4 regions of the Arthrobacter sp. N1 genome follow, and region 3 is predicted to be linked to each of the others. Evidence: riboswitches for the same ligand, from Rfam matches in the RefSeq annotation. Region 3 holds a riboswitch; each other region holds the start of a gene.
The links. Region 3 has a riboswitch for S-adenosylmethionine ahead of NVV32_RS08015 (ABC transporter substrate-binding protein). Riboswitches for the same ligand answer to the same signal wherever they lie in the genome.
Positions count from the first base shown of each region.

Region 1: another riboswitch for S-adenosylmethionine. It lies ahead of NVV32_RS03055 (LLM class flavin-dependent oxidoreductase); the one in region 3 lies ahead of NVV32_RS08015 (ABC transporter substrate-binding protein).
Region 2: another riboswitch for S-adenosylmethionine. It lies ahead of sfnG (dimethylsulfone monooxygenase SfnG); the one in region 3 lies ahead of NVV32_RS08015 (ABC transporter substrate-binding protein).
Region 4: another riboswitch for S-adenosylmethionine. It lies ahead of NVV32_RS06655 (AmiS/UreI family transporter); the one in region 3 lies ahead of NVV32_RS08015 (ABC transporter substrate-binding protein).

Region 1 is NZ_CP102608.1:649,769-652,736, forward strand. Features, by position in the region: gene NVV32_RS03050 (SDR family NAD(P)-dependent oxidoreductase) at 1-530, shown strand, start outside; SAM riboswitch class IV at 628-741, shown strand; gene NVV32_RS03055 (LLM class flavin-dependent oxidoreductase) at 778-2,166, shown strand; gene NVV32_RS03060 (methionine ABC transporter ATP-binding protein) at 2,304-2,968, shown strand, end outside.
Region 2 is NZ_CP102608.1:316,323-319,290, forward strand. Features, by position in the region: gene NVV32_RS01570 (O-acetylhomoserine aminocarboxypropyltransferase/cysteine synthase family protein) at 1-514, opposite strand, end outside; gene sfnG (dimethylsulfone monooxygenase SfnG) at 514-1,680, opposite strand; SAM riboswitch class I at 1,686-1,789, opposite strand; gene NVV32_RS01580 (hypothetical protein) at 1,894-2,169, shown strand; cyclic di-AMP (ydaO/yuaA leader) riboswitch at 2,305-2,480, shown strand; gene NVV32_RS01585 (C40 family peptidase) at 2,484-2,968, shown strand, end outside.
Region 3 is NZ_CP102608.1:1,775,106-1,778,073, reverse strand. Features, by position in the region: gene NVV32_RS08015 (ABC transporter substrate-binding protein) at 1-1,379, opposite strand, end outside; SAM riboswitch class IV at 1,539-1,665, opposite strand; gene NVV32_RS08010 (SDR family NAD(P)-dependent oxidoreductase) at 1,892-2,656, opposite strand; gene NVV32_RS08005 (FadR/GntR family transcriptional regulator) at 2,653-2,968, opposite strand, start outside.
Region 4 is NZ_CP102608.1:1,487,799-1,490,766, forward strand. Features, by position in the region: gene NVV32_RS06650 (acyl-CoA dehydrogenase family protein) at 36-1,277, opposite strand; gene NVV32_RS06655 (AmiS/UreI family transporter) at 1,340-1,951, opposite strand; SAM riboswitch class IV at 1,987-2,100, opposite strand; gene NVV32_RS06660 (spore photoproduct lyase family protein) at 2,300-2,968, shown strand, end outside.

The sequences.
Region 1 (2,968 bases), 1.1 Mb from region 3:
GCGGAATCGACGTGCTGGTCAACAACGCGGGCATCTTCGAGGCGCATCCCGTCGACGGCACGTCCTTCGAGGAATGGCAACAGGCCTGGCGCCGCACCCTCGACGTGAACCTGCTCGGTCCGGCGAACCTCGCGTGGCTCGTGGCGCAGCACCTCGTCGGACGCCCCGCAGGTCCGGAGGGCGGGCGCCTCATCAGCGTCGGGTCCCGGGGCGCCTACCGCGGTGAACCCGCCACGCCCGCGTACGGTGCGAGCAAGGCGGGGCTGCACGCACTGACGCAGTCGCTCGCCGTCGCCCTCGCGCCGCACGGGATCCTCGCCGCCGCCGTCGCGCCAGGCTTCGTCGAGACCGACATGGGCAGGACCGTCCTCGACGGTCCGGGCGGGGACGCGGTGCGCGCGCAGAGCCCGTTCAACCGCGTGGCGACGCCGGAGGACATCGCCCGGACGGTGGGCTGGCTCGCCACCGACGCGCCGCTCTGGGTCAGCGGGACCGTGGTGGACGCCAACGGGGCGTCCTACCTGAGGTGAGGCCGGCCCGGCGGGCCGTCCACCACATTGCCTCGTGACGTTCTGTGACGACGGCCGATGGACGCCTGCAGGGCCTCGCCCTTAGGCTCGGGAGCAGAATCAAGAGTTCCAACGCAAAACCCTGGTTTGTTGGACGGCAACCCTCTCGCTGTAGCGGGGTGCCCCAGGTGAGGATTCGGCCCGTCATGCACCGTGCGGGCAAGTATGGCGCTTCCTTCCGGCAGTGCCCCGGACACGAGGATCCTTCATGACCTCTGCACCCCGCCGTATCCGCTTCAATGCCTTCGACATGAACTGCGGGGGCCACCAGTCGCCCGGTCTCTGGCGGCACCCTGAGGACCAGTCCTGGCGCTACAAGGACCTGCGCTACTGGGCGGACCTCGCGCAGACCCTGGAGAAGGGCCTGTTCGACGGCATCTTCATCGCGGACGTCCTCGGCACCTACGACGTCTTCGGCGGCTCCAACGAGGCGACCCTGCGCCAGGGGACGCAGACGCCGGTCAACGACCCTTTCCTGCTCGTCTCCGCGATGGCCCTCGTCACGGAACACCTCGGCTTCGGCGTCACGGCCGGCACTGCCTACGAGCACCCGTACCCCTTCGCGCGGCGCCTCTCCACCCTCGACCACCTGACCGACGGCCGCGTGGGCTGGAACGTCGTCACCGGCTACCTACCCTCCGCGGCCCGCAACATGGGCCACGAGGACCAGCTGGAGCACGACCAGCGCTACGACCACGCCGACGAATACCTCGAGGTGCTCTACAAGCTCCTCGAAGGCTCCTGGGAGGACGACGCCGTGGTCCGGGATCGTAGGACCGGCGTCTTCACCGATCCGGCGAAGGTCCACGAGATCCAGCACGACGGCACGTTCTTCACCGTTCCCGGCATCCACCTCAGCGAACCGTCGCCCCAGCGCACCCCCGTCATCTACCAGGCGGGGGCCTCCCCGCGGGGTATCGCCTTCGCGGCAGGCAACGCGGAAGCGGTCTTCGTCGGCTCGCCCACGAAGGCCCTCCTGAAGGACGCCGTCCACAGGATCCGCGACGCCGTCGAGGCCGAGGGGCGCGACCGCTACTCCGTACGCATCTACACGATGCTGACCGTCATCACGGACGAGACCGAGGAGAAGGCGCACGCCAAGCACGCCGACTACCAGCAGTACGTCAGCTACGAGGGCGCGCTCGTCCTGCTCTCCGGCTGGCTGGGCATCGACCTCAGCGTCTACGACCCCGACGAGCCGATCGGCACTGTGCAGTCCAATGCCATCCAGTCCGCGGTGGCGAACTTCCAGAAAGTGAACGACGACGGCCTCCCCTGGACCGTCCGCGACATCGCCGCGTGGGCCGGTATCGGCGGGCTGGGGCCGAGGGTCGTCGGGTCCGGCGCGCAGGTGGCCGACGAGCTGCAGTCCTGGGTCGAGGAGACGGACGTGGACGGGTTCAACCTCGCCTACGCCATCACGCCGGGCTCCTTCGAGGATGTCATCACCCATGTGGTGCCCGAGCTGCAGAAGCGCGGCGCGTATCCGACGGCCTACGCGGAGGGGACGCTCCGCCAGAAGCTGTTCGGCAAGGGTGACCGGCTTCCCGCCGAGCACCGCGGTGCAGGCTACCGGCTCCAGCCCGCCCGCCCCTGACGCACCCGTCCCGCCGCACCTCCGCGACACCCCGCTCCCGCTCGCCCCTGGCGCACCCGTCCGACCGCACATCCACGGCGCCCGCGACGCTTGCACTCCAGCCCATCCCGACCCGCTCGACCTTCCCGAGGAACCCCATGATCTCGCTGAGACACCTGACCAAGACCTACGGCCGCGGCGACGCCGCCGTCACCGTGCTCGACCACCTCGACTTCGAGGTGCCCACCGGGCGGATCGCCGCCGTGGTCGGCCCGAGCGGTGCCGGCAAGAGCACCCTCGCGCAGTGCATCAACCTCCTCGAACGCCCCACGTCGGGGTCCGTCGTCGTGAACGGTGAGGACCTCTCCGGCCTGCCCGAGAAGCGCCTCCGCGACGCCCGGCGCCGGATCGGCACCGTCTTCCAGTCCTCGAGCCTGCTCAGCCGCCGCACGGCCGCCGAGAACATCGCCCTGCCCCTCGACTTCCTCGGAGTGACTCCGCAGGAGACGAGGAGCCGGGTCGGTGAACTGCTGGAGCGCGTGGGACTCACCGACAAGGCGGGCCACTACCCGTTCCAGCTCTCCGGCGGGCAGGCCCAGCGCGTCGGCATCGCCCGGGCGCTCGCGCTGCGTCCCTCCATCCTCCTGGCCGACGAAGCCACGTCCGGGCTGGACCCGGACACCACGCGCTCCGTCGTCGGACTCGTCCGCGAACTGCGCGACGACCTCGATCTCACGGTCGTGTTCATCACCCACGAGATGGACACGGTGCGGCAGGTCGCCGATACCGTCGCCCGGCTCGACCACGGGAGAATCGTAGAGCA
Region 2 (2,968 bases), 1.5 Mb from region 3:
TCGCGAGTCCCGCGAGGTCGGAGATCTCACCGGACGGGTTCGCGATCACCTCGGCGTAGACGGCCTTCGTGTTCTCGCGGATGGCCGCTGCGTAGTCCGCCGGGTCGGTGCCCGGCACGAAGGTGGTCTCGATGCCGAAGCGGCGCAGCGTGACGTCGAGCTGGGTCACCGTCCCGCCGTACAACTGGGAGGCGGCGACGATGTGATCGCCCGCCTGGCACAGGGCCGCGAAGGTGATGAACTCGGCACTCATGCCCGACGCCGTCGCCACTGCGCCGATCCCGCCCTCGAGGGAGGCGATGCGCTCCTCGAAGGCCGCGACGGTGGGGTTGCCGATGCGCGAGTAGATGTTGCCGTACTTCTGCAGCGCGAAGAGGTTCGCGGCGTCGTTCGTGTCCTTGAACACGAAGGACGTGGTCTGGTAGATCGGGACGGCCCGCGCGCCGTGCGTCGCGTCGGGGGTTCCGCCGGCGTGGAGCGCACGCGTGCGGAAACCGAAGGAACGTTCTGCCATCAGACACCTGCCTTGCTGGGATGGGTTCCGGCGAGGGTCTCGTCCGGATCGAAGTCGACGCCGGCCCTGCGGGCCGCATCCGCCTCGAGCTCGCGCACGATCGGGAGGATGTCCGTCCCGAAGGCGGCGACCTCCTCCTGGAAGTGCAGGTAGCAGGTCAGGAAGAGGTTGACGCCGATCTTCTTGTACTCGACGATCCGCTCGGCGATCTGCTCCGGAGTGCCGATCAGCTGCGTCCGGAAGCCGTCGTTGTACTGGATGAGGTCCTCGAAGGAGGAATCGGCCCACATGCCCTTGCCGTCCTTCGTGGAGGCGCCCGCTTCCTGCACGGCGTCGCGGAAGCCCTCGACCGCGGGACGGTGGGCCTTGGCCACGATCTCACGGAGCGTGTCACGCGCCTCCTTCTCGGAGTCGCGGGCGATGACGAAGCCGTTCAGCCCGTACCGGGGACGGCGCCCGGCGGCGGTGGCCGAGGCCTGCACCCCGGCGATGTTCTCCCTGAAGCCGTCGAGGTCCTTCCCGTTCGAGAAGTACCAGTCGGCGACCCGGCCGGCAGTGGCCTGCGCCGCCGTCGAATTGCCGCCGAAGAAGACTTCCGGGTGCGGGCGGCCGGGGACGTCGACGGGCGGGGGGCTCAGTGTGAAGTCCGTGATGTCGTAGTACTTCCCCGACTGGCTGTAGCCCTGTTCGGTCCACAGGCCCCTGAGCACGCGGATGAACTCCTCCGTGCGGACATAGCGCTCGTCGTGCTCGAGCCACTCGAGGCCGAAGTTCACGAACTCGTCCTTCAGCCAGCCGGAGACGATGTTCACGGCCGCGCGGCCGTTCGAGATGTGGTCGGCCGTGATGATGAACTTGGCCAGCACGCCCGGGTGCCACATCCCGGGGTGGACGGCGGCGATCACCTTGAGTCTCTCGGTCGCGGCGAGGAGGGCGAGCGAGAAGCTCGTGGCCTCGTGCTGCTTGTCCGCGCCGTACGAGGCGGCGTACCGCGTCTGCGAGAGGGCGTACTCGAAACCGGCGTCCTCCGCGATCCGGGCGAGCTTGCGGTTGTAGTCGAAGTCCCAGCTGGTGCGCTGCTCGATGGTCGAGACCACGAGACCACCACTGACGTTGGGGACCCAGTAGGCGAACTTCAGGGGAGTGGACAGGTCGGCGACGCTCATGACTTCCTCCATCGTTCTGGCAGTAGCACCCTACTGTCCCCGTGGTGCACGGGGGCCAGGGTTGCTGCGGCGTCAATGAGCCAGATCTCTCGGCCGCTCGGGATGGTCAAGCACGAGTGTGACATCGGGGTCGCGACAATCCAAACAATGTGTCGTTCTGCGTGGTGCCGGATGTCAGGGCGGAGTCCTGGTCCGTACGCCTAGGGTTGGTGCATGGATCACGGCGGAACCGAGGAGTGGAGGGCTGCTACGCGCGAGCAGGAGCGCCTCCTGTGGAACACCCTGTGCTGGGTCGGTGCCGTCCTCACGCTCGTCCTGGGCGGCAGCATCGTGACGGCATCGAGTATCGGCGGGACATCCGTCGGAGTGTGGTTCTTCGTGCAGCAGTGCGGCCTGCTGATCCTCAGCGCGACGGGGACCGTGCTCGCCTTCCGCCGGTGGCGTTCCGCGGGATCGCGCCGGGAGCGCACGCCGCAGGGCGATCGGTGACCGGCGGGAAGGGCAGGATACGCCCCGTTACAGAAATGTGACAAACGCCCGGAGCGCTGGGTACTCTCAGTCGGTGCTCCCGTCCACGTGGGGCGCTCCCGCACGGATTGCCGAGCCCTGCCGCCGATCGGGATACGTCCGCATACACCGAAGGCAGGGACGGGGGAACCATCAGTTCCACCGGACGCGCAGGATCCCTGCACGCGTCCTCGGGGTTAAGTCGCACCGCACCGCCCACCGGCGGTGCCCGCGGCCGGGTGACTCCCATCCGAACCCGACAGCTCACCCCGCAGGCATGGGAGAGGTATAGAACCATGTCACGAATCACTTCACCGGCACGCCACCGCGCGGACGTCGACGGAAACCTCGCGCTGCAGGGCCTGTCCCGCGCCGCGAAGAGCGGAGCCACCGCCGTGGGCCGCCCGGTCGCCATCGTCGCCGTGACGTCGGGCCTCGCCCTCAGCGCCGTCGGCACCGCACACGCCGGCACCTACACCGCCGAGGGCACGACGGCTCAGACCGCCGCGGTCGCCCCCGCTGCCGCAGCAAGCGCCGCGGGCACCGCCCACACCGTCGCCGCCGGCGACACCCTGGGTGCCATCTCGGCCCGCTACGGCGTCGAGCTCACCACGGTCCTGACCGCCAACGGCCTCTCGCTCGCATCGGTCATCTTCCCCGGACAGACGATCGTCATCCCCGCCGCCGGTGCTGCTGTCGCGGCGCCGGCCCAGACGGTGTCCGCCCCGGTCGCCGCAGCACCAGCTGCTCCTGCCGTCCAGCAGGCCGCCGCAATCGCTCC
Region 3 (2,968 bases):
GTGTTGGTGTGCCACACGCCGGCCAGGGCGTCGTAATCGCCGGCGTAGCGGAGTTCCGTGAGCTGGGCCTGGGGTACCTGGATGATCCGGAGATCGAACCCCACCTTCCGCGCCTCACCCTGCAGCTGCACGAGCAGGGGACTGGGCGTCGAGCTCTCGACGGTCGGCACCTCGACGGTGAGCCGCGCGCCGTCCCTGGTGCGGAAGCCATCTGCGTCCCGCCCCGTCCAGCCGGCCTCGTCGAGGAGCGCGTCCGCTCGTGCCGGATCGTAGGTCAGCACGCCCTCGACGGTCGGATCGTAGTACTTGCTCTCCTTCGAGAGGAAACTGTCGATCGGTGTGTAGGTGCCGAACCCGAGGCTCTCGGTCACCGCTTCGGTGTCGACGGCAGCGGCGAAGGCCTGGCGGACGGCGAGATCGTCGAACGGAGCGCGCGCCAGGTTGAAGCCGAGCACGTAGGGACTGCCCGTCCTCGGCAGGTTCTCGTACACGAAGTTCGGGTCCGCCTGCACCGCCGCCGCGTTCTGGGGTGCCAGGTTCTCGGTGAGGTCGTACTGTCCCGAGACCAGGGACTGGTGCCGGATCACCGGTTCCGCGACGAGGGTGACCTCGACGCCGTCGAGGTGGGCCGCGCCCTCACCCTCGAGCCACGCGGGCGCCCAGTCGTAGTCCTCCCGCTTCGCGTAGCTGATGCTCTGCCCGGGCCGGTAGTCCTCCACGGTGAACGGGCCGGTGCCGATGGGATTCTGGCAGAGGGTCTCCGGGGACTCGGTGATGGCCTTGCCCGAGTTCATGCCGAGCCAGGACTGCGCGAGTGTGTAGAGGAACGGCGTGTAGGGGTAGGCGAGGTGTGCTTCGAAGGTGTACTCGTCCACGACCGTCCCGTCCACGTACGGGGCGATGTAGGCGGCGGCCAGGGGCGACTTGGTGGCCGGGTCCCGCATGTGCTCCAGGTTCTGTCCGAAGACCTCCGCGTTCCAGGGTGACCCGTCGCTGAACGTGACACCTTCGCGCAGGCGGAAGGTGTACGTCCTGCCGTCCTCGGAGATCTCCCAGGACTCGGCGAGGTACGGCGCGATCTCCCCGTCCTCGTCCAGGGTCACGACGTTGTCGTAGATGAGACGCCCGAGGAACTGCTGCTGCGTGGCCGAGATACCGTGCCCGTCGAGGCAGCCGGGCTCTGCGGAGATGGAGACGTCGAGGATGCCACCGGACACCGGCTCGGTGCCTGCCGGCGCAGTGGATCCCGTGGGTCCGGCGCATCCGGCGAGGACGACGATCAGGGTGACGGCGCCGAGGGCCGTCCGTGACAGCGGCGTGCGGAAGGGTAGGGCGGAGGTGAATGCACCGGATGAATTCCGGGCAGGATGGATCGACATTTCAGGCATGGTGAATTCCCTCGGGAAAAAGGAAGCATTCGAGCGAAGGGCGTCCGGAGAAAGGTGGAAGCAGTCCCTCGTCAGCAGCGCAGGGCGCGGCGTCGGGACAGGGAGAGAAATGCTAGGGGAGTGCTGGACAGCTCACGGCGAAGCCCTTTCGGAGTGCTCTTGCCCGCACCGGTCCGGCGCATGCGCCGGGGTGGAGGCCGCTTCGTCATCCGAACCACCCAGGAACATGGGGTTGGTGCGCGGTCCAGTCGGAGCTTTCCGACCGCGTCTCTTGAAGCTGTCCCAACTATAAGCAGAGTGCTGATGGCTTGGGGAAACAAAAGAAGTAATGTGACGCGAAGATCCGATCATCTATCAAAAGTGCAGGGAATTCGGCGAAGGCGCCTTCGAGATGTCCAGAAGGACACGCCGTAATTCCCTGCACTCCGGAAAGGCGCGCACGTGAGAATCCCCGGCGGTGCCGCTCATCGTCACCGACAGCGCGTCGCGGATCCCGCGCAGGCCTAGGAGATCTGCAGACCGCCATTGATGTCGTAGGTGGCCGCGGTGATGTAGCCGGCGTCGGGTCCCACCAGGAAGCAGATGAGCGCGGCGATGTCATCGACGGTGCCCACACGTCCCATCAGGATGTCCCTGGACATGTCCTGCTTGCGATCCTCGGTGAGGGTTCCGCCCATGATGTCCGTATCGACAGGGCCGGGTGCCACGGCGTTGACGGTGATGCCATGTTCCCCCATCTCGCGCGCAAGGGCACGGGTGAAGCCGATGATGCCCGCCTTCGACGCACTGTAGGCCACCTTCGAGTACGTGCCGCCGCCGCGCTGAGCGGAGATGGAGGAGATGCTGACCACTCGGCCGAGCTTGCGTTCGATCATCCCGCGCAGGGCGCGCTGCGTGACGAGGAAGGTGCCGGTCATGTTGACGGCGAAGACCTTGTCCCAGGCCGCCCTGGTCTCCTGCATGAACCCCGTAGGAGAGCTGATGCCGGCCAGGTTGATGACGGCGACGATCGGCGGCACCGTCGCCTCGACCGTGGTGATCGCGGCGTCGACCGAGGCCTCGTCGGACACGTCGGCGGCGACGCCGACCGTACGAACACCGTGCCGCTCCGCGATGGCTGCTGCGGCTTCCTCGGCTGCGGCACCGTCGATGTCGAGGATGGCGACGGACCACCCGTCGCGGGCCAGCCGGTCGGCCGTGGCACGGCCGATGCCGCGGGCCGAGGCCGCGCCGGTCAGGACTGCGGTGCGTTCTGTCGGGAAGGTCACGTGGTCTCCTGGTGTCGTTGCTGCTGGTGGATGAAGTGCTCGTAGTCGTCGTAGGTCTGGTTGATGTGCGCCTGCATCGCCTTGCGCGCGACCTCCGGGTTGCGGGTACGGATCGCCGCGAGGACCACCTGGTGATGTTCGATGGCGTGTTCCTGTACCTGGGGGAAGGACGAGGTCGCGCGTCGCATCGCGTAGAGCAGCTGACTGAGCGGTCCGAGGATCACCGGGAGGAACGGGTTCGCCGAGGCCCGGAAGATCGCGTCGTGGAAGGCGAGGTCCGACGCGGTCACGGCATCGAGGTCGCCGGCGTGG
Region 4 (2,968 bases), 290 kb from region 3:
GACGGACGCGACGGACGCGCCGCAGTCCCTCGGCATCAGGCGCCCGGCGCCGGCGCGGACCCGATGGACCAGATCCGCGGTGGTACGGCGCCGTTGACCGAATGGTCACCGACGATCCTGGCCTTGAAGACCCAGGGGTTGTGGTTGGCGGCGGTGCGCGCGTTGCGCCAGTGGCGGTCGAGGTTCTTCGCCGTGCTCACGCCCGAGGCCGCGAGGGCGCCGAAGACGTCGGACGTAGCCCGCGTGGCGAGGGCGGACAGGATCACCTGGGCCTTCGCGGTCTCTAGCTCGGCGACGTCGTTGCGCCGCTCGTCCTCGGCCTCGTCATCGAGGAACGCGCCCTCGTAGGCGTGCTGCAGCGCCCGCGCGGCACGCTCGACCGTCGCCTCCGCCGCATACGCGGCCGCGGACACCTCCCCGACGACCTGCAGGATCTGGGGATCGGCCGCGAAGGATGGAGCATTCCCGTGGCTGAAGATCCGCGTCCTGGTCCGGACCTCGCGGGCGACGTCGTGCTCCGCGCCCTTGATGGTCCCGGCAAGGACCGCAAGCAGCACCGCCTGGTAGAACGCGGTCTGGTAGGCGAACCGGGTATCGAAGTCGATGACGTTCTCGGCGTCGACGCGTGCTGCGTCGAACGTCGACGTCCCGGAGCCGGTGGTCTGCTGGCCGAAGCCGTCCCAGTCGTCGGCGTGCGTGACCCCCGGCTGGTGGGCACTGACGACGGCGATCACCTTGACGCCGTTGTCGGTGCGCTGGGCGAAGGTGTCGATCCAGTCGGCGAAGATGCTGCCTGTGGAGTAGTACTTGGTGCCGCTGACGAGGAACCCCCCGGAGTCCGGATCGGGACTGACCTTGGTGATCACGTCGCCGATCGTGACGCCGCCCACCTCGGTCCAGGAGTTCCCGACCGTCTCGCCGTCGACGAACCGCCTGAGCCACGTCTCGCGGTGCGGGCCCGAGGAGACCAGCCGGTCCTCCACGAAGGCGAAGTGGCCACGCAGGGCCTGCGGGATGTTCGGGTCGGCCGCGGCGAGCTCGGTGAGCAGCCGGAACAGCTGGGGTAGGGAGGCGCCGAAACCGCCGGCGGCCACGGGGACCCGGAGGGCGCCGAAGCCCGCGTCGATCAGGGCACGGATCTCGGCGCGGGGGAGTTCGTGCTCACGGTCCCGCCGCGAGGCTCCGTCGGCGATCCTGGCGAAGAGCGGGCGGAAGCGGGCGGCGAGGAGCTCGTAGTCGGCATCGGCAGTGCGGGTGATGTTCGTGATGGTGGTCATGACGGACCTTTCGATGAAGGGATGCAGGGCGGACAGGGCGCGGGAGGGGTGTAGAGCGGTTGTCAGGCGTCGACGGCGACCGGCTGCGCGGCGATGACCGGTACGGGCCGGCCGCCGAGGGTGACGGCGACCGCGAAGAGGGCACCGAGGACCACGGCCGTCGCGATGACGGCCGTCGTCCCGCCCGGCCAGGCGCCGTTGAGGCCGAGCAGCGCGGGGACCACGGTGCTGATTGTGCCCACGAGGATCGCGCTCCAGCCGGTGACCCGCGTGAGGCGCTCCGCGCCGCGGGCGAGGAGCAGGAAGAACAGGGTCCAGAGCGCGGCCCAGCTGATCCAGAGCACCGAGCTCACAGGGTCCTCGCGGGCTGCCGTGCCGGCGAGGACGAGGGCGAGCACGGCGACGAAGCCGCAGAACCAGCCGACGCCGGCCGATCCGAGGCCTGCGACCGAGCCCAGCCCCACGTACAGGTAGGTCAGGCCGAACAGGACGATCCCGGCCGCCGATCCGGCGGCGCCGGGATCGGACGAGGCGACGAGCAGCGCCACGACCAGTTGCAGCAGGCCGATCGCGATGTTGAAGAAACCGGCGTCGCGCGGGGTCACGCGGCCGAGCAGGGAGACGCCGTTGATCAGCAGGGCGGCCCCGGAGAGCAGGAGGCAGATGTACGACATGGGTGTCCCGTCGTCAGGACGCGGACCAGGGGTGCGCGCCGTGCTTGCCCCGACGCGGGCTGCGCGGGGCCTGATCGTCACCTGGGGCACCCCGCCACGGAGGGGGTTGCCGTCCGACGAGCCAGGGCTTCGCGTCGGAACTCTTGATCTGTCCTCCGAGGCTAGGCCGTCCCACCGCCGGTGTGCCGGAATGCGTCGGAGCGTGACCCCCGATGACCTCCGATGACGCCCCGCAGCCTCACGTGGCAGACCGGGATGCTCGGTCCGCCTCGCCCCGGAGACCGGTGCCCGACACCCGTCGCCCGCGGAACATAAGCACCCTTCGCAGTGTTGTAGAAGGTGATGACGATGCCCCAGGAACAGGATCTGACCACGATCACCCCCACGCGCCTGTGGGTCCCGCGCCATGTGCTGATCACGCGTGCAGCCTCCGACCTGCCGCACACCGCGGAGATCGTCCGCCGCTGTGAGGCAGCCGGAGTGGAGGACATCCGCGTCCTCCCCGGTAACGCCCTGACGGGGCTCCGCGGCGCCACGGAACGGGAGACCTATGCGTCGGCGAAGAACACTTTGGCCGTCGTCGTCGCACCGCCCAGTGCGCTGAAGCCCCAGCCGATCCCCCCGAGTGCCGACTGGCGGATCGACCTCGCGAAGGGTTGTCCCGCCCACTGCCAGTACTGCTATCTGGCCGGCTCGCTCCAGGGTCCGCCGGTGACCCGCGTCTACGCGAACCTCGACGACGTCCTCGACGGGGTGCGCACGCACGCCGGCCGGGGTTCCGTGACCAGCGGCACCATCGAGCGAGGTGGCGAGGGCACCACCTTCGAGATGTCCTGCTACACCGATCCGCTCGGCATCGAGAACGTGACGGGCTCGCTCGCGGCGGCGATCTCCCGCGTGGGCTCGGGAGAATTCGGCGAGGACGTCCAGCTGAGGTTCACCACGAAGTTCGACGACGTCGGCGAGCTGGTGACGCTGGATCACGGCGGCCGGACACGGGTGCGCTTCTCGGTCAAC